Regions from separate parts of the Streptosporangium nanhuense genome, predicted to be linked through region 3. Evidence: riboswitches for the same ligand, from Rfam matches in the RefSeq annotation. Region 3 holds a riboswitch; each other region holds the start of a gene.
The links. Region 3 has a riboswitch for cobalamin ahead of AC5L38_RS03015 (ribonucleoside-diphosphate reductase subunit alpha). Riboswitches for the same ligand answer to the same signal wherever they lie in the genome.
Positions count from the first base shown of each region.

Region 1: it holds a riboswitch for cobalamin, as region 3 does, so the genes downstream of both, metE (5-methyltetrahydropteroyltriglutamate--homocysteine S-methyltransferase) here and AC5L38_RS03015 (ribonucleoside-diphosphate reductase subunit alpha) in region 3, are expected to answer to the same signal.
Region 2: it holds a riboswitch for cobalamin, as region 3 does, so the genes downstream of both, AC5L38_RS34800 (hypothetical protein) here and AC5L38_RS03015 (ribonucleoside-diphosphate reductase subunit alpha) in region 3, are expected to answer to the same signal.
Region 4: it holds a riboswitch for cobalamin, as region 3 does, so the genes downstream of both, AC5L38_RS26920 (CbtB domain-containing protein) here and AC5L38_RS03015 (ribonucleoside-diphosphate reductase subunit alpha) in region 3, are expected to answer to the same signal.

Region 1 is NZ_JCADBG010000023.1:105,365-110,992, forward strand. It holds gene AC5L38_RS34765 (SAM-dependent methyltransferase) at 1-549, opposite strand, end outside; gene metE (5-methyltetrahydropteroyltriglutamate--homocysteine S-methyltransferase) at 936-3,161, opposite strand; cobalamin riboswitch at 3,269-3,481, opposite strand; gene cutA (divalent-cation tolerance protein CutA) at 3,776-4,042, shown strand; gene AC5L38_RS34780 (NsdA family TPR-like regulatory protein) at 3,981-5,297, opposite strand; gene AC5L38_RS34785 (hypothetical protein) at 5,516-5,628, shown strand, end outside.
Region 2 is NZ_JCADBG010000023.1:111,897-117,524, reverse strand. It holds gene AC5L38_RS34805 (hypothetical protein) at 1-1,363, opposite strand, end outside; cobalamin riboswitch at 2,269-2,481, shown strand; gene AC5L38_RS34800 (hypothetical protein) at 2,589-2,939, shown strand; gene AC5L38_RS34795 (KAP family P-loop NTPase fold protein) at 3,292-5,415, shown strand.
Region 3 is NZ_JCADBG010000001.1:722,265-727,892, reverse strand. It holds gene AC5L38_RS03015 (ribonucleoside-diphosphate reductase subunit alpha) at 1-1,874, opposite strand, end outside; cobalamin riboswitch at 1,991-2,191, opposite strand; gene AC5L38_RS03010 (tripartite tricarboxylate transporter substrate-binding protein) at 2,196-3,215, opposite strand; gene glmS (glutamine--fructose-6-phosphate transaminase (isomerizing)) at 3,445-5,265, opposite strand; gene AC5L38_RS03000 (hypothetical protein) at 5,308-5,583, opposite strand.
Region 4 is NZ_JCADBG010000015.1:53,390-59,017, reverse strand. It holds gene AC5L38_RS26935 (VWA domain-containing protein) at 1-2,108, opposite strand, end outside; gene AC5L38_RS26930 (histidine phosphatase family protein) at 2,185-2,748, opposite strand; gene AC5L38_RS26925 (CbtA family protein) at 2,745-3,488, opposite strand; gene AC5L38_RS26920 (CbtB domain-containing protein) at 3,496-3,690, opposite strand; adenosylcobalamin (AdoCbl) riboswitch at 3,708-3,841, opposite strand; gene dop (depupylase/deamidase Dop) at 3,966-5,483, opposite strand; gene AC5L38_RS26910 (acyltransferase family protein) at 5,571-5,628, opposite strand, start outside.

The DNA of each region.
Region 1 (5,628 bases), on a different contig from region 3:
GACCACGTGGCTGCCGGACACCAGGAGGCGACGGAGCTCGGCGACGATGCTGGCCGCCTCCTTGTCATCGGGAATGAAGTGCAGGACGGCCAGCAGCAACACCCCCACCGGCTGGGTGAAGTCCAGGTAGTCCTGGACCGTGGAGTCCTGGAGGAGGGCTGCCGGGTCGCGGATGTCGGCCGGGACGACCCTCGTGCCGGGGTTGTCGGCGAGCAGCGCGCGGGCATGGACGAGCACCACGGGATCGTTGTCGACGTAGACCACCCGTGAGTTCGGCGCCACGCGCTGGGCCACCTGATGAACGTTCTCCTGCGTCGGCAACCCGGCGCCGATGTCGAGGAACTGGCGGACGCCCGCGTCGACGAGGACGCGCACGGCCCGGCCCAGGAAGGCACGGTTGGCCCTGGCGTTCTCGCGCGCGTTCGGCACGGCCCGGAGCACCACGTCGGCGGCCTCGCGATCCGCGGCGAAGTGGTCCTTACCGCCCAGCAAGTAGTCGTATATGCGCGCCGCACTCGGCACGCTCAAGTCCACGCCCGGTATGTCCATGGGCGAAAGGCTAGTGAATCAAGCTCCTTCGCCGGCGATTTTCCCGCAAGGGCCGGACATCGCCCCTCGGCCGCCCGAGCGAGGTCTGCGCGCTCACCAGGAGTCGCCCCGGATCGCCGCGGTCACCCCGGAGAGGACCGATCGGCGGGCCAACCGGAAGAAGACCGGAAGATGAAAAGTTCAGCGGGCCGGAGCGCTACCGGCGGCGCGACACCGCCGAACACCGTTTCCAGAACACCGTTTCCAGAAGATCAAGCCCTGGCTGGGGCCGGCCACCCGCTACGACAGAACCCCGGCAGGCCACGAGACCGGCCCCTGTCCCCGAGGCTCGGTCATGTGGCTGAGGCTCCTCACCTCAACCACATGATCCGAACTCTGAACAGCTTCTAGACCGCTTCCGCCCGGACACGCAGGGCCGCCTCGACCATGTTCCTGAGGCTGGCCTCCGTCTCCGGGTAGCCGCGGGTCTTCAGGCCGCAGTCGGGGTTGACCCAGAGCAGGGCCGGATCCACCGAGGCCGCGGCCGTGCGCAGGGCGGTCTCGATCTCACCGGCCGAGGGCACCCTGGGCGAGTGGATGTCCCACACGCCGGGCCCGATGCCGCGCGCGTAGCCGAAGGCGCGCAGGTCGTCCAGGAGTTCCATCCGGGAGCGGGCCGCCTCGACGCTGGTCACGTCGGCGTCCAGGTCGCCGATCGCACCGATGATCTCCCCGAACTCCGAGTAGCACATGTGGGTGTGGATCTGCGTGCTGTCGGCGACCCCGCTGGTGGCGAGCCGGAACGCGGCGACCGCCCACTCCAGGTAGGCCTCGCGGTCGGCTCGCCGCAGCGGCAGCAGCTCGCGCAGCGCGGGCTCGTCGACCTGGATGATCCTGATGCCCGCCGCCTCCAGGTCGCGGGTCTCGTCGCGCAGGGCGAGCGCCACCTGCCTGGCGGTCTCGCCCAGCGGCTGGTCGTCGCGGACGAAGGACCAGGCCAGCATCGTCACCGGGCCGGTCAGCATGCCCTTGACCGGCTTCTTCGTCCGCGACTGCGCGTAGGAGGCCCAGCGCACCGTCATCGGCTCGGGACGCGAGACGTCGCCGAACAGGATCGGCGGGCGGACGTAGCGGCTGCCGTACGACTGCACCCAGCCGTGCTCGGTGGCGGCGTAGCCCTCCAGCATCTCCGCGAAGTACTGGACCATGTCGTTACGCTCGGGCTCGCCGTGCACCAGCACGTCCAGGCCGATGTCCTCCTGCAGCGCGATGACGCGGTCGATCTCGGCCTCCATCCTGCGCTCGTACCCGGCCCTGTCGATCTCGCCCGAGCGCATGGCGGCGCGGGCCTGGCGCACCTCGCCGGTCTGCGGGAAGGACCCGATGGTGGTGGTGGCCAGCGGCGGCAGGCCCAGGTCGGCGTTCTGCACGGCGAGCCGCTCGGCGTGCGGGGCGCGCGAGGTGCCCTCGCCCAGGGCGTCCAGCCTGGCCCGCACCCGGGGGTTGAGGAACCGCTCCGCGGCGCTCTCCCCCGCGATGACCTCCTCGCCGTTCAGCGCCCTGCCGATCCGTACGACCTCGGCGACCTTCTGCCTGGCGAAGGCGAGCCGCCCGCGCAGCCGCGGGTCCAGCGAGGTCTCGGCGTCCAGGTCGAGCGGGACGTGCAGCAGCGAGCAGGAGGTGCTCACCACCAGCCGGTCGCTCAGCCCGAGCAGCGCCGCGCAGGTCGCCAGCGCCTTCGCGGTGTCGGTACGCCAGACGTTGCGGCCGTCGACGACCCCGGCGACGAGGGTCTTGCCGGGCAGCCCGCCGACGGCGGCCAGCGCCTCCAGGTTGCCGGGCGCCGAGACGAAGTCCAGGCCGACGGCCTCGACCGGGCCGCGGGCCAGGATCTCCAGCGCGGGCCCGATCTCGCCGAAGTAGGTCGCCACCAGCAGCCGGGGGCGGCTGCTCAGTTCACCCAGCCGCACGTAGGCCCGGCGCAACGCGGCCAGCTCCTCCTTTGTACGGTCGGCGGCGAGCACCGGCTCGTCCAGCTGCACCTCGGCCACCCCCGCCGCGGCCATCCGTTCCAGCAGCTCGGCGTAGGTCTCCAGCAGGCCGTCCAGCAGCCGCAGCGGCGCGAAGCCGGGCTCGGTGGACTTGGCCAACAACAGGAACGACAGCGGCCCGACCAGCACCGGCCGGGTCTCGACGCCCAGCCGCCGCGCCTCGGCGTGCTCGGCCAGCGGCTTGCTCCAGTCGAGCCGGAACCGGGTCTCGGGGCCCAGCTCCGGGACCAGGTAGTGGTAGTTGGTGTCGAACCACTTGGTCATCTCCAGCGGCGCCACCCCCTCGGCACCCCGGGCCATCGCGAAGTACGGATCCGCCGCCCCGGAAAACCGCTCAGGCACCGCGCCCACCAGCGCGATCGCATCCAGCACCTGGTCATACAGCGAGAACGTGTTGGACGGCACCGCATCCAGCCCCGCCCCCGACAGCTCCCGCCACACCCCTTGCCGCAACCCCGCGGCCGTCCCCTGAAGACCGGCGGCATCGACCCGCCCAGCCCAGTAATCCTCCGTCGCCCGCTTCAACTCGCGACGATCCCCGATACGGGGGTAACCCAAAACAGTCGTGGTGACCTTGCTCATGGCGTCCTTCCCTCGGCTCATGCCATGCCGACCCACGGCCGCGAGCGAGGACATGCGAAAGACGCATCCCAGGCCCTCCCACGAGGCCACGGATCACCGCACACCGGACGGCGCACGGGCGACTGGCAGGTCTTCGGACTCGCGGGCACCACACACAACCCCTACTGACCGTCGCTTCCCAGATGCGCACACACCCAGTGCCAATGACGGCGTTCGTTCCCACTCACCGCTGCGGGGCAGCCCCGGAATCACACCGGGTTCCCTCTTACGACTCCCGGCACCGCAACGGCGCCGGGAGAACCAACCGCGCCACGAGCATAACCCGCCCTGCCGAGGAGACCATGCTCCCCCTGTCCAAGTGGCGCTATGCAGGAAGCGGCCACCGACGCGGCGCCCCCTTCTGGACCGAGTCTGCTCGGCAACACATCGCTACTGCTCGCAAGGTCGCCAAGGAACGGGCTCATCGTGAAATGGAGTGACTTCATAAGACTGCGTTCCAGCCGCCCGGAAGCCATCTTCACTCTTCTGTACCGGATACAGGGAAGTGATCTAGGCTTGGCCACATGACTGGCTACCTTCAGGTTTCGACCACAGTGGACAGCCGTGATGCGGCGATGAATCTTCTCAGATCTGCCATCCGTGCGAAATTGGCAGCATCGGGTCAAGTCTTCGGGCCTGCACAGTCTGTTTTCTGGCATGAGGGGAAAATAGGCGAAGGGGAAGAGTGGCAGATCTTCCTGAGGACGACCGCGGATCGCTACTCGGACTTGGAGTCACATTTGATATCCGAGCATCCGTGGAACAACCCTGAAGTGACCTTCACATCGATTGACGGTGGATCGGCTCCGTACTTGGAATGGCTGAGAAAGACGACGGCATAGCCATACGGTCGAATAGTTCGGCGACAGATGGCAGCGACCTATGATTCTCAAGTCGCTCAAGAACGGCACTGGCGCGCTGGCGTGGACGAATTGACGCGACATCCACGGAAAGGCTCAGTGACTGACTCAGCGCGGCAGATGCGCGTTCGATCTCCCCGGCGTCTAGATACGCTTCTGAAAGCCAGGTCATATAGAGGGACTTGTCTCGGGCGTGGGTGTCCTCGTACTTCGAGAGGGCATCCTCAAGAACGGCAATACCCTTAACGGGTTGATTCAGCGCGACCCAGCACCGTCCCGTCATGATCTGAAGTTCGAGCCGGTCAACCCAGAGCGCCCAATCTGGATTTGGCTCGCCACTGCTCTCCTCAAGTGCCCTACCGGCTTCTTCGAGGGCTCTTTCGACCTCAACCTGGTATCTCTGCCCTTCAGACGCGTACGCCCATGCCGCCCGCTCCAGCAGGAGTGCCCTGACCGCAGAGGGAGTCCCTCGCTCCGCCACCCGGCACGAAGCATCCGCTTCCTGAATCCCCGGAGAGCCGTAACTCACTTTCTGATAAGCCAGGAACGCCAGCGAGTTGGCAAGAAGAGCGGTGTCTCCGGCATCGGTGGCGGCCGACAGGCTTTTCTTGAAAAGCTGCCTCGCCCTCTTGGCCCATCCTGCGTCGAAGGCAGCCCATCCCGCCTGTTGTGCTTGCTCGCTGACCACGCTTAGAAGCGCTCTTCCCGTCTTCTCCGTATAACTGGCCTCGTTGACGAGTGTGCTCGTTCTCTCAAGCTCGGCAGCATAGAGAGGATAGGTTTCGGCGCCACCTAGGTAATCGTCGATTCGACGCAGCCGCGCAATGCGCTTGCGAAGCGAAACGACAAGCTCATCATTGACGCGTCGCCCCTGAGGAAGACCCTCAAACGGTACTGGAATAGCGGCAATGCCCACAGTCGCCACGGAGGCACCGAGAAATTCCCTGCGTAGCACATCATCCTCCGGCTCAGTGCGTGACGTGCTTTCCGCGCTGAACAGTTCATTCTCGTCCAGGTCGAAAGCGCGGCAGTAAAGCAGTCGGTATGGATCCCTCGGCTTATGCCTGCCCGCTTCCCAGTCTTTGATCATGCGGGTGACGGAATCCCGTCCCGGCATACGGCTACGCGTGCGTTCGTCGGCCAGTTCGGTCAACGCTCGGGCCATTTCCCGCTGAGTCCACAGCCGGTTACGCCGTTCGGCGCGTAGCCGTCGCGCCCAAGCTGGAACGTCGCGCATCGCGTTACCTCTGGAGATAGGGGTCTGCGTCTCTCCCTCAGTCTCCCCTATTCCCCTTCTGCTGAGCCTGTTACTCCTCTTCTCTCCCCTGGTCTCCCCTGTCCCGCCCTATCTCCGCGTGCTGGTGGGGCGCTGTCATGGGAGGACCGTGAAAAAGCGGAACCCGCAGGCGCGGTCACGCCGTACGGGTTCCTTGATCGCACAGAGAGGTGCGACCCATGGACAACTGTAGAGCCGTCCCGCCTGTCGTTGACGAGGCGACGGTGGAGAGCCAAGACAAGGCGCTGGCCGTGGTTCAGCGGCTTCTCACCGAGCGGGGAATCCGTGCTCA
Region 2 (5,628 bases), on a different contig from region 3:
CGTAGCCGTTCGTGTTCCGGGACGGGGCCGGGCTGAACTGGTCCATGAGCACCTTGCGGTGCCAGTGGTACATCGCCAGGTTCCGGGGCATCGCCGGGAAGTCCAGGATCGACATGAAGTGGAACGCGTTGTACGCCTCGTTGCTGTCCTCCCGCACGGAGCGGGTGGCGCAGGGGTCGGCCGGGTCGATGTCGTTCGGGTCGCCGACCCAGGGGTAGAACGTCTTGCACTCCCCGAGGCTGTACCCGTTGTACTTGCCGTCGTAGAACAGCGAGCCGTTACGCAAGCCGCCGAAGTCGAGCGTCTTGAGGTCGTACTCGATGCGGTAGTACTTCGGCAGCGGCTCGGTGTTGCGGATGATCGCGCCACCCGTGTAGTGAGGCACGGCGATCTTGGCGACGGCGCCTGCGGTCTCCAGCTTCTCCGTCTTGATCGACGGACGTTCGGCGGTGTCGGTGTAGCTGTCGTCGACCCGCCCGCCGCTCTCACGCGTGGAGAGGGACGCCGTGAGCCAGCCGTCCTTGCCGAACTCGGTCTCCTGCCGGTAGGTCCGCATGGTCGCCATCGCCGCGTCGAACTTCGGACCGAGCTGAAGGCGGTAGAGGTCGCCGTTGTCGTCGTTGAAGTCGTCGACCGGCTCGCTGTAGTCGTCGAGCACCCACGGGCTCGCCTCGGTGCGGATCTTCTTGTCGAACGGCTCGTCGTACTTGAGCCGCCAGCGGATGGGGGTGGGTTCCGGCTCGGGATCGGCGGCCGCGCACGGCGGGGTGACGCCGTCGTCTTCCTGGATGATCGTCAACTTCACGCTGTGGAAGGTCACCCCGGTCGTGCCCGCCTCGACGCGGAAGTCGGCGCCGCCGTTCTCGCGGTTGGCGAACCGGGCGTCCATCAGCTCGAAGCCCGCCGTCTTCCACGTGTTCGACCCGGTGCGGTTCACCGAACCCGTCCCGGCGTACGCGCTGCTGGTCGAGTCGTACTGGACGCGGAACGTGGCCCCGCCCTCGTCGAAGTACTCGACCTGCAGGCACGCGACGAAGGCGCCGTCGAAGGCGACCGCGTCGTCGACCTGGAAGTACATGTGCTGCGCCGGTGCCGAGGTCTGCACGGTCTTGCGTGCGCTCCGCCCGCCGACCGTCACGGGTGCGGTCGCGCCGTCACCCTCCTCGATCTGGCGGAGACCGTTCTCCTCGTTGACCTCGCCCAAGATGATCGAGGCGTTGGGCCCGTCCGCGGCGGCCGACGTCGCGGCGGCCGACGTCGCGCTGGTCGGCGTCGCGGCGAGGAGCAGAGACGCCCCCAGGGTGACCATGCTCAGGGCCGCCACGGCCGAGCGACGTCTGCGATTGCGAGTTGTTGCTCTCATTGCGCTTCCTTCTTCGTTGAGCAAGGCGTCCGTTCGTGCCGCTCCGGGCCTCGGGGCCGCGCGCGAGGCGCGTCCCCCGTCACGGGTGCCGATGTGCGCTGGTTCGGTTCACTCGGACGCCACCGTCTACAGCAGCTCGAACGCCTTGGTCGTACTCGACGACTTCCTCGTCGTCGCCATTTCTGTCGTCACCATTCGAATAACTCGAATCCTCTTCGATTTGGTACCTGATCACAGCCTTGATAAATGCGAGACATCTTGTCAAGGGTTTCGATTCATGGACTTTCCTGGCTGATCGGCGGATTCCTCATCGGGAATTCGAGTATGTCGAATCGACGGTTCATCCCGACACCGGCGTGGGCCGTCGACGGTCGCGGCCACGATGATGGAGCGCGGCAACCGGTCACGCCGCTTACCGCAAGGGGAGACAGACCCTCGGCCGCACGTCGAGTGCGAGCCCGGTCACCGACAGGCGGCGTTCGAAGGACGTCAGGCGCATGCTTGCCCGTGTGGACTTGGCCACCGGCCGCGTTGTCAATGGCCAATCGATAAGTGAATCAGAACGACTTGAGGAGGGCCTTGCATTAATTGTGGAAGGTCTCCGGATCCCTATAGGGCGGGATTTCCTCGATCTCGTCCGCGTGGCAACAATGCTCCTCCGCAACCTCCATCAGCAGAACCCTGCGGAGGTCGCGAAGACGTGGCGCAAGGCGACCTCAACTGAACCGCCGGGGTGGATGACGCAGTGAGTAGGTGGCCACTTCCGGCGTAGCGCCGCTCGGACAGGGGAATGCGGTCTCTTCGGCAGGATTGGGCAGGCCGAGGAGACTGCCTGTGTTGCCGGCTTGCCATTGGCGGGATCCCCTGACCGCCCGGCCGGTCTGCTGGAGGGGGCGTGTCTGGCATATGCTCGTGGCGCGGTTGGTTCTCCCGGCGCCGTTGCGGTGCCGGGAGTCGTAAGAGGGAACCCGGTGTGATTCCGGGGCTGCCCCGCAGCGGTGAGTGGGAACGAACGCCGTCATTGGCACTGGGTGTGTGCGCATCTGGGAAGCGACGGTCAGTAGGGGTTGTGTGTGGTGCCCGCGAGTCCGAAGACCTGCCAGTCGCCCGTGCGCCGTCCGGTGTGCGGTGATCCGTGGCCTCGTGGGAGGGCCTGGGATGCGTCTTTCGCATGTCCTCGCTCGCGGCCGTGGGTCGGCATGGCATGAGCCGAGGGAAGGACGCCATGAGCAAGGTCACCACGACTGTTTTGGGTTACCCCCGTATCGGGGATCGTCGCGAGTTGAAGCGGGCGACGGAGGATTACTGGGCTGGGCGGGTCGATGCCGCCGGTCTTCAGGGGACGGCCGCGGGGTTGCGGCAAGGGGTGTGGCGGGAGCTGTCGGGGGCGGGGCTGGATGCGGTGCCGTCCAACACGTTCTCGCTGTATGACCAGGTGCTGGATGCGATCGCGCTGGTGGGCGCGGTGCCTGAGCGGTTTTCCGGGGCGGCGGATCCGTACTTCGCGATGGCCCGGGGTGCCGAGGGGGTGGCGCCGCTGGAGATGACCAAGTGGTTCGACACCAACTACCACTAGTTCAACCGCAAAGGCAACTATTCGCGGGAGAGCGCTCGGCGTAGTGACTCATTGAGGTGATCAATACTCTGAGCTGCTAGGACGTCTGGGCAACCGGCCCTGTAGGTCCCTGAGTTACATGATCGAGACGCGTTGGCGGGTCGATCCGCGAGGATTTTCATTACTTGGTCAAGGCAGTCCGCCTGCGGCGGCCTGCGCGCGTCGGGCGGTCGCTGGCCGCGCTGCGGCTCTTCGGCCGGTCGCGGCCAGCGCCGCCCACGCACCAAAGACCACTAGGACGAGTCGGTCGAAGCTCATCACGAAGTACGGTAGGCCGACCAACGTACGGGCCCCAGCCAGCGAGGTGGACGTTATGAGCGAGCCGATTCTCACCCCCAATGGACGATCCGCCCTCTTTGCAGGGGATGATCCGATTCTCAACGTCGAGGATGACCTGCTGAACCGGTCGCTCTTAGCGACTGCAATAGCTGACGAAGTGCAAGCCATGAACGTTGAACGCGGCGCGGTGGTGGCAATCACGGGGAAATGGGGAACAGGCAAGACATCGCTACTGAACCTAACTGCCAACATCCTGCGCGAACAAGAAGCGGTGCAAGTCGTTGAGTTCAATCCATGGTTTTTCTCGGGAACCGACTACTTGATCCGTTTCTTCTTTGATGAAATGGCTCGGCAGCTGAGCGGCGGAAGAAGCCGAAAGAAGCGGCTTAAAGATGCCACTGCCAGTATTGCCGAGAAGTTCAACAAATACTCCGCCTCTCTCTCGCCTCTAAAATTCATACCCGGAGCAGCAGCAATCATCGATGTTGCTCAAAAAACATCGGAGGGAGTATCTCAGGCTCTCAATACAAGCATCCACGAGCAAAGAATTGAGATTTCTGATGCTTTGAGTCAGCTGGACGGAAGGATCATTGTTCTTATCGATGACATTGATCGGCTCACGCGCCAGGAGATACGCGATCTATTCAGGCTTGTTCGACTCAATGGCTCTTTTCCTAACGTAGTTTACCTTCTATGTTTTGATAGAAAGGTGGTAGAAAACGCCCTCGGCGAAGAAGGTCTCGACGGTGCAGCTTACCTAGAGAAGATCGTAAAGACCTCAGTAGAAGTACCGCTGGCCGCAGATGAAGCTTTGGCGTCGGTTCTCAGGATTGGGATGTTAGAGGTTCTCGCCGACATCGCGATGCCCAGTCTCGGTGAGGACCGCTTTCCTGATGTGTTCTGGCAAGTCGTCAGGCCACTTTTTAACACAGTGAGAGATGTGAAGAGGTTCTTGTCATCTCTCCCTCTCACTGTTCGATCTGCGGGCGATGAAGTTTCTCTTTCGGATCTCATAGCACTGGAAGCTATCCGTGTAATGCGACCGACTGCGCACGATCTTATAGCTCAAAATGTTGGCGCACTGACGAATGTCTCTAACTGGCAAACTGGTACACGCAACCAGGATACGTTCACGGCAGACGCTGAGAAAGTGTCTGCTATACAGAAAGAGCTACCCTACGATGTAGGTCGAGCCCTCATTAGGTACATCTTCCCTGCCGCTCAGCTTTACACGGAAAACTTGTGGCACGGAAATGACTCGTTACAGGAGTGGCGACGTGACCGGCGAGTAGCCCACTCAACTGTCCTGAAGTATTACCTTCACCGAGAGCTACCATCCGGCATTTCGCCGAGCAAGCATGTCGACTCGATTGTTTACGCTGCTGGAAATGAACATGAGTTTGCGAGTGCCCTCTCCGTGATTCCAGATCGTTATTTGGAGGATGCGCTCGACCGTTTCCTTGCCCATGTTGATGAGATCAATGACAACAACATTCCGACAGTCGTAATCGCTCTCCTGGGATTGTTTCCCCGCTTCAGTGAAGAGTCGGCCAAGATGCTGGATTACGGTAGGGACTACACGGTTCTTCGGCCGGTGAAGAAGCTAATGCAACGTGTTGCCTCAGATGATGTTGACGTGATAGCGCGGACGATATATGAAGCGACGCAAAGCCCATACGCTCGCCTGATGTTCCTGTCTATTGTAGGAAAACAAAGGGAATCTGCAGGTCAAATGATCAGTCCAGAAATGGAAAAAGTACTGCGAGTTGATATTCGTGAGTACATCAAGTCTGCTCCGGCAGAAACTCTGCACTCAGAGAGGGAATTGCTTCGCACGGTCGTGCAGTCCGTTGATTGTGATGCGGAATCGGGTGAACCTGCTATCGAGTCCGCTATGACTCCAGCAGTGACTGCTCGCCTTCTCGAAACCGCCCTTTCCCCGAGTCGGACTAATTCGCTGGGGAGCGTTGTCATTAATTTCGAAGACCAACTTGCTTGGGGCGCGCTAACTTCCGTTTTTGGCGGCGAGGGCCAGCTAGCCATAGCGGTTGAGCAGCTAAAGGAGTATATCGCGGGCCAAGACGTGAGCCCGCGACTGCAAAGAGCCATTGCGGCTTTTGAGATGTATGCAACAGGCTGGAGGCCCGCAGACCTGTGACGTTTGGGAGTGAGCGTCCAGTTAGGCCGTAACGATCGCGCACTTCGCCTGTCGCCGACTACGGCTGGGGCAGCATCGGCGCCCTCCTTCGTTCCCTATGTGACCAGCCGTAGTGAACTTCAGCGGTTTTTCACGAACCGTCTTATAGGCGTTCGTACTGACGCGCGCCGACCTTGATCACACCTTGGTTGTTTCGGGATGAAGAAGTTGTAG
Region 3 (5,628 bases):
AGGTCGCGGACGAGATAGCGGTTGACCTGGAGGAACTCCCCCGAGAGGGTCTCGCGCTTGAAGACGTTGGAGACCTGCGGCTCGATGCACTCGTAGCAGCCCGCGATGGAGGCGATCGTGGCCGTCGGCGCGATCGCGATCATCAGCGAGTTGCGCAGGCCGGTCCGGGCGACCCGCTCCCTGACCTCCGCCCACTCCTCGGACCCCGCCGCCCCGTAGTGGTCGGGGTGCAGCACCCCGTCGGCGGCCCTGGTCTCCTCGTACGAGGGGTGGCGGCCCCGCTCCACGGCCAGGTCGGAGGAGGTCCGGTAGGCGGCGAGCGCGATCTCCTCGGAGATCCGGGTCGACAGCTCCAGGGCGCGGGGCGAGTCGAACGGCAGCCGCAGCGCGAACAGCACGTCGGCCAGGCCCATCACGCCGAGCCCGATCGGGCGCCACCTCCGGTTGGCCGCCTCCGCCTCGGGGGTCGGGTAGAAACCCAGGTCGATGGTGCGGTCGAGGAACCGCACGGCGGTACGGACGGTCGCGCGCAGCCGCACCCAGTCCATCGCCTCGCCGGGATCCGCTGAGAGGTGGGCGGCGAGGTTGATCGAGCCGAGGTTGCAGACGGCGGTCTCCGCGTCGCCGGTGACCTCCAGGATCTCGGTGCAGAGGTTCGACAGGTGGATGACGTTCTGGGGCCTGGCCGTCTGGTTGGAGGTCCGGTTGGCCGCGTCCTTGAAGGTCATCCAGCCGTTGCCGGTCTGGGCGAGCGTGCGCATCATGCGCCCGTACAGGGTGCGGGCGGGGATCTGCCGGGTGAAGCGGCCCTCGGCCTCGGCGGCCCGGTAGGCGTCGTCGAACGCGGTGCCGTACAGGTCGGTGAGGTGCGGGACGTCCTTGGGGTCGAACAGCGACCAGGTCCCGTCGACCTCGACCCGGCGCATGAACTCGTCGGGGATCCAGTTGGCCAGGTTCAGGTTGTGCGTGCGGCGGGCCTCCTCGCCGGTGTTGTCGCGCAGTTCCAGGAACTCCTCGACGTCGGCGTGCCAGGGCTCCAGGTAGACGCAGGCCGCGCCCTTGCGCCGGCCTCCCTGGTTGACCGCGGCGACGCTGGAGTCGAGCGTGCGCAGCCAGGGCACGATGCCGTTGGAGTGGCCGTTGGTGCCGCGGATCAGCGAGCCCCGCGAGCGGACCCTGGTCCAGGCGATCCCGATGCCCCCGGCGTACTTCGACAGCCGCGCGACCTGCCCGTAGCGGTCGTAGATGGACTCCAGCTCGTCGCGGGGCGAGTCGAGCAGGAAGCACGAGGAGAGCTGGGGCCTGCGGGAGCCGGAGTTGAACAGCGTGGGCGAGCTGGGCAGGTAGGACAGGGTGGCCATGAGCGCGTACAGCTCGGCGGCCTCCTCGACGCTCTCGGACAGGCCGCAGGCCACCCGCAGGAAGAAGTGCTGCGGGCGCTCCAGGACCTTGCGGGTCCTCGGGTGGCGCAGCAGGTAGCGGTCGTAGACGGTACGCAGCCCGAAGTACTCGAACCTGGCGTCGGCCTCCGGGTCGACCAGCGCGTCCAGCATCCCGGCGTGGGCGGCCACGAACTCCGCGAGCCCGTCCTGGATCAGCCCCGCCTCGTGGGTCGCGGCGATGGAGTCGGAGAAGTCGCGGACGCCGTGCTCGGCGGCCTCGTCGGCGATCAGCCCGGCCAGCATCGCGGCGGCGATCCTGGAGTTCTCGGGGTCGGTGATCACCCGTGCGGCGGCCTCGTCGATCGCCAGCCTGCGCTCGTCCGCCGCGTTCCCGGCACTCCCGGCATTCCTGACATTCCCGGTGTTCGCGCCGCCGTCGCCCGCCGCGGTCCCCGCCCCGCCCGCCGCGGTCTCCGCCAATGCCTGTGTCACGTAGTGCCCCTCGCTCGATCGGACTTCCCCGTACGGCTCCGCCGGATGGGCACGCGTCCGCGAGCGATCCCGGGCACGCCGGATCGCCTCGTTCCGCGGGCCCTCCCACGAGGCCCTGGACAATCACGTCACCGGCAGGTCTTCGGACTCACGGGCACACCACACACGCCTACCGGCCGTCGCTTCCCAGGCATGGTTCGCCCAGTGCTCAATGACGGCTTTCGTTCCCGTTCACCGCTGCGGGGCAGTCCCGGAATCTCACCGGGTTCCCTCTTGCCTCGCCCCTCGCGGGGCGAACCAGCAACGAGCAGGATCCTACATCTAGGGGCGTCTGACGCAACTACCCCAACAAGTTGTGGCGGAGGACTTCAACAGCCCGAGCTCGTGAAGCACACCCCGGGTGCGGGCCGTCTCGGTGGAGAGCCACTGGCGGAACTCGTCGCCGCTGAGATAGACCCGGCTCCAGCCTCGGGAGGCGCACAGGGCACGCCAGCGCGGCGCGGCGTCGATCCTGTCACACAGGGCGATCGCGGCGTCCCGGTCCCCCGGGCTCATGCCCTTGGGGCCGAGCAGCCCGCACCAGTCGCTGTACTCCAGCCGGACGTCGGCCTCCATGAGCGTCGGCGCGTCGATCCCGTCGATCCGGCCGCCGGAGGAGACCACCAGGGGCCGCAGGCGGCCCGCGGTGATCTCGGGCCGCAGGGCGCGCGCCGATCCCAGCAGGGCGGCCACCCGGCCGGCCTGGAGCGCGTCGGCGGCGTCCTCGGGGGCGAGGTAGCCCGCGTACTCCAGCAGCCGGGTGTCCACCCCGAGGCACTTGCCGATCATGCCGTAGAGCACGTGGTCGGTGCCGCCCTCCGACCGGCCGCCGACCGTCAGGCCCGCCGGGTCGTCCCGCAGCCGCGCGACGAAGTCCTCGAAGGTGCGCAGGCGGGAGCCGGAGGGGACGACCAGGACCGTCCAGTCGCCGACCAGGCGGGCGATGGGGGTGGCGGCGTTCACCACGGCGGCGGTGTTGGCGATCTCCGCGGCGGCCACCATCGGCATCGCGGTGACGAGCAGCCTGCCCTCGCGCGCGAAGGGGCCGCGAAAGGCGCCGAACGCGTCGCGCGAGGCTGAGCCCAGGGGCCCGGCCCGCTCGACGGCCATCGCGGTGCGCACCAGCCCCGACTGGACCAGGGAGGTCGCCAGCCTGCCCGCGATCCCGGCCCAGCCGTGGCCGTCGGCGGTCGGTTCGAGGATGAACAGGCGCTTCACCACCGGGTCGGTACCGCCGTCCGCGCCGCACCCCGCGGCGAGCACGGCCCCCGCCGCCAGCGCGCAGAACCTCCTACGGCGCATGAGCGCCCCTTCCCCCGAGAACCCCCTATTCCATAGGTTACTTTCACATCACTTTCTGTGACTAAGTGGGGTATGCCCGAACTTCCGGGAACCGTCCGTTCCCGGCCACGGACCACCGGAGAGGACCCCGGAATCAAGGCGTCGGAGACGGCCGCCTCGCGAAAGCCCCGGGAAGCGCGGCGCCCCCGCCCCGGCGGGCCGGGAACGGGGGCGCCGGGGCGAGGGGAGGTCACTCCACCGTGACGCTCTTGGCCAGGTTCCTGGGCTTGTCGACGTCCCGTCCCAGCGCCACCGCGGCGTGGTAGGCGAAGAGCTGGAGCGGGATCGACAGCAGGATCGGGTCCAGCTCGGTCTCGTTCTTGGGCACCACGACGCAGTCCTCGGCCAGCTTGGGGTCGGCCGCGCGGTGGCCCACCATGAGCACCCGGCCGCCCCGGGCGCGGATCTCGCCCAGCGTGGTGAGGTTCTTGTCCAGCAGCTCGTCGTCGGGGACGATCGCCACCGTCGGCATGTCCGGGCCGATCAGCGCCAGCGGCCCGTGCTTGAGCTCACTGGCCGGGTACGCCTCGGCGTGCACGTACGAGATCTCCTTGAGCTTCTGCGCGCCCTCGCGGGCCACCGGATAGCCCCTGACCCGGCCCACGAACATCATGCTCGGCGACTCGGCGTACCTGCCCGCCAGCTCCTTGATCTGCGGCTCCAGCGCCAGGATCTCCTTGATCTGGTCCGGCAGCCTCCGCAGGCCGTCGCAGATCCTGCGGCCGTCGGCGGGAGACAGGTCGCGCACCCGGCCCAGGTGCAGCGCGAGCAGCGCGAAGGCCACCGCGGTCGAGGTGAACGCCTTGGTGCTCGCCACCGAGACCTCGGGGCCCGCGTGCAGGTAGACGCCGCCGTCGCACTCGCGGGCGATCGCGCTGCCCACGGTGTTGACGATGCCGAGCACCCTGCCGCCCTTGCGCTTGAGCTCCTGCACGGCGGCGAGGGTGTCGTAGGTCTCCCCCGACTGGCTGATCGCCACGTAGAGGGTGTCGGCCTCCACCACCGGGCTGCGGTAGCGGAACTCGCTCGCCGGCTCCGCGTCGGCCGGGATGCGCGCCAGCTCCTCGATGAGCTGCGCGCCGATCTGGCCCGAGTAGTACGCGGAACCGCAGCCGATGATCTTCACCCGGCGGAACGAGCGGGTCTCCCGCGCGTCCATGTTGAGACCGCCCAGGTGAGCGATGTGGAAGCGGTCGTCCAGCCGCCCGCGCAGCGTCCTGGCCACCGTGTCGGGCTGCTCGGAGATCTCCTTGAGCAGGTAGTGCTCGTAGCCGCCGGTGTCGTAGTGCCCGGCCTCCCAGTCGACGGTCAGCGTCTCCTTGGCCGTCTCCCGCGCGTCGCTGGCGAAGGTGTTGAACCCGTCGGCCCGCAGCACGGCGATCTCGCCGTCCTCCAGGTGCACCACCTGGCGGGTGTAGCGGACCAGCGCGGCGACGTCGGAGGCGGCGAACATCTCCTTCTCGCCGATGCCCAGCACGATGGGGCTGCCGTTGCGCGCCACGACCACCTCGCCGGGGCGCTCGGAGTCGATCACCGCGATCCCGTACGTGCCGACGACCCGCTTGAGCGCGGTCCGCACGGCCTCCTCCAGCGAGTCGGCCTCCTTGACCGTCCGGGAGATCAGGTGCGCCAGCACCTCGGTGTCGGTCTCCGACAGGAAGATCGCCCCGTCGGCCTCCAGCTTGGCGCGCAGCTCGTCGGCGTTCTCGATGATGCCGTTGTGCACGACGCCGATGCGCTCGTCGGTGGACAGGTGCGGGTGGGCGTTGACGTCGCTGGGCGCGCCGTGGGTGGCCCAGCGGGTGTGGCCGATGCCCAGGCCGCCCTTGAACCGCGCGGGCACGACCGCCGCCAGGTCGGCCACCCGCCCCTTGACCTTGCGCATCTTGAGGCCCTTGTTGGAGATCACCACCCCGGCCGAGTCGTAGCCCCGGTACTCAAGACGCTGCAGGCCCTCCAGCAGGATCGGTGCCGCGTCCTTGGGCCCCACGTAGGCCACGATTCCGCACATGTAACGCTCCTTGTCCGTAAAAGATCGGGGTGCCGCCGTCCGCTACCCGTACACGATCCGGCGAAGCTGTCTCAGGGAGAGTTCGGGTGCCGCGACACGGCGCACCGCCAGCTCGGCGGCGACCCTGGGGAAGATCTCGTCGTTGACCAGCCCCCTGGCCTTCAGCTCCGCGTGACGCCGCCGGACGAACTCGTCGACGGGCTCGGAGAAGTAGGCCAGCACGTCCGCGACGACCCGCGCCGCCTCGCCCGGACCGAGCGCGCTCGTCCGGGTCAGGTGGGTGATCAGATCCTCGTGCGGATTCCGTGCCGTGGACACAGAGCAGGACCATACGCATCCGGGAGAGAACACACCAAGTTTCCT
Region 4 (5,628 bases), on a different contig from region 3:
ACGGTCTCCGCGCCCATCCGCGCCGCCAGCGAGGCGGCGAGGCCGAGGCGCACGTGGCCGCCCTCGCAGTCGACCACCACACCCGCGACCCCGGCCAGCAGTCCCGCCGCGCGGTGGGACTCCTCGACGGTGCCCGAGGTGGCCCGCCCGTCGGTGACCAGGACCACCAGCGGGCGCCTGGAGGGGTCGCGCAGGCGCTCGACCCGCAGCACCTCCGCGGCCCGCAGCAGGCCCGCGGCCAGCGGGGTACGCCCCCCGGTGGGGAGCTCGCGCAGCCGGGCCGCTCCGGCCTCGACGGAGGAGGTCGGCGGCAGGACCAGGTCGGCGCGGGCGCCGCGGAAGGTGACGAGCCCGACCTTGTCCCGGCGCTGGTAGGCGTCGAGCAGCAGGCCGAGCACCGCGGTCTTGACCGCCCGCATGCGCTGCCTGGCGGCCATGGAACCGCTCGCGTCCACCACGAACAGCACCAGGTTGCCCTCGCGGCCCTCGCGGACCGCCTCCCTGAGGTCACCGCGCCGCAGCAGCAGTCCCGGTCCGCTCCTGCCCCGCGCCACCTGGTACGGGGCGGCGGCGCCGACGGTGGCCCGCAGGTGGAGGGAGCCGGTGTGGCCCTCGGGGACCCGGGCCCCCGTGGTGCGGCCCAGGGGCGTCCTGGCGCGCGACCGGCGGCCGGGTGCTCCGGCGCCGACGCCGGGGACGGTGAACAACCGGGTCCTGCCCCCGGGCTCGGCGTCGAAGGTCCGCTCGCGGGCCGGTGCTCCCCCGGCCGCCTCCCGCGCCTCACCGGGGTTCGCGGCGGAGGTGGTGGTGGAGTCCGGGGACTCTCCCGTCCCGGGCCCGGGACCACCCGGGACGTCCGGGCCCTCCTGGGTCCCGGACCGGGGGGCGTCCCCGCCGGAGTCGCCCCGGCCGTCCGAGGTGGCGTCCTCGGCCTCGGGGCCGCCGTCGGGCGCCGGTCCGTCCGGCCCCCCGTCGGGGTCGGTGCCCCCGGGGCCGCCGGGGCCGCCGGGGTCGTCGGGCTCCTCGGGGTCGTCGGGAATCCGGTCCAGGAGGTCCTGGAGCTTGGACTCGTCCAGGCCCGGCGCGTCGAAGGGGTCGCGGCGGCGGCGGTGCGGGAGCGCGAGCCTGGCCGCCTCCCGTACGTCGTCGGCGGTGACGAAGGCGCGGCCCTGCCAGGCGGCGTGCGCGATCGCCGCACCGGCGGTGACCAGGTCGGCCCGGAGCCCGTCCACCTCGAACCCCGCGCAGACGGTGGCGATCCTGAGCAGCGCCGCGTCCGGCAGCACGACGTGGGGCACCCTGGCACGCGCCTCGGCGATGCGCGCGGCCAGCGCCCGCTCCTCGTCCGACCAGGCGGCGGCGAAGGCGTCGGGGTCGGTCTCGTAGGCCAGGCGGCGCCGTACCACGTCCACCCGCTGGGACGGCTCCCGCGAGGCCCGGACCTCCACGGTCAGCCCGAAGCGGTCGAGCAGCTGCGGGCGCAGCTCTCCCTCCTCGGGGTTCATCGTCCCGACCAGCAGGAACCTGGCCGCGTGCCGCACCGACACCCCCTCGCGCTCGACGTAGCAGGTGCCGAGGGCGGCGGCGTCGAGCAGCAGGTCCACCAGGTGGTCGTGCAGGAGGTTGACCTCGTCCACGTACAGGACGCCCCGGTGGGCGCTCGCCAGGAGGCCGGGTTCGAAGGACTTCACGCCCTCGGTGAGGGCGCGCTCGATGTCGAGGGAGCCGACGAGGCGGTCCTCGGAGGCGCCGACGGGCAGCTCGACCAGGCGGGCGGGCCGCGCGGCGCCGTCCCGCGCCCCGCCCGGCTCGGCTCCGTCCGGCTGAGCTTCACCGGGCTGGGGCTCCGTTCCCGTACGGGCCTCGTGCGGCCCGTCCGGGCAGCCGGGGTCGGGGGCGGCGGGGTCGCAGGAGAAGCGGCAGCCGGCCACCACCTCGACGGGCGGCAGGAGCGCGGCCAGCGCCCGCACGACCGTGGACTTGGCGGTGCCCTTCTCCCCCCTGACCAGCACTCCCCCGACGCGGGGGGAGACCGCGTTGAGGATCAGCGCGAGTTTCAGGTCCTCCAGCCCCACGATCGCGGTGAAGGGATAGCGGGAGTCACGCACCTTCGGGATCTCCTGTCCGTCTCGTCGGGTCAGTCGAGTCAAGGGGTCGCCGGGTGCTCGAACCGTCGGCGAACCGTCATGGGAAGTAGCTGAGCCGCCAGTGCCCGCCGCGCCCGGTGAGCGTCACACGGGCCAGTGGCGCGACGTCGACGCGCCAGAACGACCGGGCGGGGGCGCCGAGGGCGTGGACGACCGCGGCGCGGATGACCGCCGGGTGGGTGATCGCGACGGCCCTGCCGGGGGCGCGGGCGGCGAGCCAGCCGGACACCCTGGCCAGGAGCGCGGTGACCGGTTCCCCGCCGTGCGGCGCCGCGCCGGGGTCGCCGAGCCAGGAGGCGAGCGCCTCGGGCTCGGCGGCCTCGACCTCGCCGAGCGTCATCCCGCTCCAGCGGCCGTAGTCGCAGTCGGCCAGCAGCGGATCCCGCTCGGCCCGCAGGCCGAGCGCCGCCGCCGTCTGGACGCAGCGCAGCTCGGCCGGGCAGGCCGCGGGTCCCGGGCCGAGGTCCCGCGCCATCCCCTCGGCCCGGCGCAGGCCGCGTTCGTCGAGTGGTTCGTCACCCGGGAACGCGGCCCGTACCGTTGCCGAGGTGGAGGCGTGGCAGACCAGGAGCAGGCGGGTGACCCCCGAGGGGGTCGTCACACCGGGCCGCGCCTGCGGGCGGCGAAGGCGAACAGCGCGCCGACACCGGCCCAGAAGACCACCTGTGTCCCGATGGAGGCGACCCGGAAGTCCCACAGGAGGTCGGCGGGGAAGCCCTGGGGCACCTCCGAGATCTCCGGCAGGAGGATCCAGGCCGCGACGACGGGAACCAGGAGGGTGGCGCCCGCCGACAGCCAGCGCACCCACGGCTCGCTCCGCGAGGCGTAGCGGTAGGCGGCGACGGCCGCGGCGACGGCGAGGATCCCGATGACCACCGCGACCAGGTAGAGCACGGTGCGCTGGTTGATGGTCTCCGGGTCGCCGACAGCCGGCGGGTTGGCTGGATATTTCACGAAAGGGATGAGGACGACGGAGGTGAACGCGGCGGCGGCGAGGCTCACCGCGAGCACCGGTTCCGAGCGGGGCCCCGCCCGGCCGCGTACGGCCGCGTAGACGAGGGAGAACAGCCCTCCGACCGCCAGGCCGTACAGGCCGAGGGCGAGGAAGAGCCCGAAGCGCTGGCCGTCCCTGCTGACCAGGGCCTCCTCCTCGTCGTGGGAGTGGGCGGCGGCACCGGTGTCGTCGTGTGATCCGGCCGGGGCGGCGGCCGCGGCGGCCGCCTCCTCCAGCGCGATGGCCTGGTCGATGCGCGGTTCGCCGACGGTGTAGGCGAAGACGGCCGCGAGCAGCCCTGCGAGCAGTCCGGCGACGAGGCCCCGGACGATGAGTTTGGTGATCACCTGTGGCTCAGTGGCACGGAACGCCGAGCAGATGACGCCCGTCGTGCATGAGTTCGTGCAGGTAGTTTCCCGCCTGGGAGATCGCTCCCTGGTCGAAGGTGACCAGGTAGGCGAGGAGCAGCAGCACCGGTACGGCGAGCAGCCAGCGGGTGAGCGAGGGCCATGGGATGGGCTGAACGTGCGGTGCCGAGATCTGGCTCACGGCTACCTCCTCCGGGATTGACGCGTCCCTTTTCGTAGGTCGGTGGCGGCCGAGTGTGACCTGGCTTCCGGCTCCGGGGAGCCGGTTACAGTGGCGCGACCGCACCGGAATCTCACCGGATTTCCCTCGCACCGCCACAAAACACCCGGAACGTATCCCGGTTCTCCGTCCCTCGTCAATCCGAGTGTCCGGTTTGCCGGGATCCGGTCAGCGTGGGGTCCAGGCACGCCGAAGGAGGGGGCGGCCCGGCCGGGCCGCCCCCTCCTTTCAGGAGGTCACTGCTCGCCGGTCAGCGCCGTCACCAGCTCCGCGGCGGTACGGCAGCGGTCGAACAGCTCGCCCACGTGGGCCTTGGTGCCGCGCAGCGGCTCAAGGGTGGGGACGCGCTGCAGCGACTCGCGGCCGGGGATGTCGAAGATGACCGAGTCCCAGGAGGCTGCGGCCACCGACTCGCTGTACTGGCTCAGGCAACGGCCGCGGAAGTAGGCCCGGGTGTCGTTGGGCGGCACCTCGATCGCCCGCTGGACCTCTTCCTCGGTGACCAGGCGCTGCATGCGGCCCCGGGCGACCAGCCGGTTGTAGAGCCCCCGGTCGGGACGGATGTCGGAGTACTGGAGGTCGACGAGCTGCAGGCGCGGGTGCGACCAGGGAAGGCCGTCACGGGTGCGGTAGCCCTCCAGGAGCTCCAGCTTGGCCACCCAGTCGAGCTCCCGGGACAGCTGCATCGGGTCCTCCGCCAGGCGGGTGAGGACCGACTCCCAGCGCTCCAGGATGTCCTTGGTGGGCTCGTCCAGGCCGTTGGCGCTGCGCTCCTCGGCGTACTTGCGGGCGAGCTCCAGGTACTCCATCTGCAGCTGCACCGCCGTCAGCTTGCGGCCGTCGCGCATGGCGATCTCGTACTTCAGCGTCGGGTCGTGCGAGACCGCGCGCAGGGCCTGGACGGGGTTGTCCACGGCCAGGTCGCGGGTGAAGTAGTTGTCCTCGATCATGGCCAGGACGAGCGCGGTCGATCCCAGCTTCAGGTAGGTCGAGATCTCCGACATGTTGGCGTCGCCGATGATGACGTGCAGGCGGCGGTATTTCTCCGGGTCGGCGTGGGGCTCGTCCCGGGTGTTGATGATCGGCCGCTTGAGCGTCGTCTCCAGGCCCACCTCGACCTCGAAGAAGTCGGCCCGCTGGCTGATCTGGAAGCCCTCGCCCCGGGAGTCCTGGCCGATGCCGACCTTGCCCGCGCCGGTGACGACCTGCCGGGAGACGAAGAACGGCGTCAGGTGCCTGACGATGTCGGCGAACGAGGTGGCCCGGCGCATGAGGTAGTTCTCATGGCAGCCGTAGGAGGCGCCCTTGTTGTCGGTGTTGTTCTTGTAGAGCTGGATCGGGGCGTTGGCCGGCATCGCCGAGGCGCGGACCGCCGCGTCGTGCATCACCCGCTCGCCCGCCTTGTCCCAGATCACCGCCGCCCGGGGATTGGTGCACTCGGGCGTGGAGTATTCGGGGTGGGCGTGGTCGACGTACAGCCGGGCCCCGTTGGTGAGGATCACGTTTGCCAGGCCGAGGTCCTCGTCGGTCAGCTGGCTCTGGTCGGCCACCTCCCGCGCGAGGTCGAACCCCCGTGCGTCCCGCAGCGGGTTCTCCTCCTCGAAGTCCCATCGCGCGCGCCGTGCCCTGGCGGCCGAGGCCGCCAGATAGGCGTTCACGACCTGAGAGGAGGTCACCATCGCGTTGGCCCCCGGCTGTCCGGGCACGGAGATGCCGTATTCGGTCTCGATGCCCATCACCCGCCGTACCGTCATGCGCACCCTCTGTTCGTCAGGGACTGTTTCTCTCCGTGGTATCTATTCCCGACCCTAGACCCTTCACTATGCCCGGTGGTCGGACAGTTATGGCACCGAAGCCTTTTCGCCCGTTGAGAGGGGGATCGAGGAGAGCGCGGGGAAC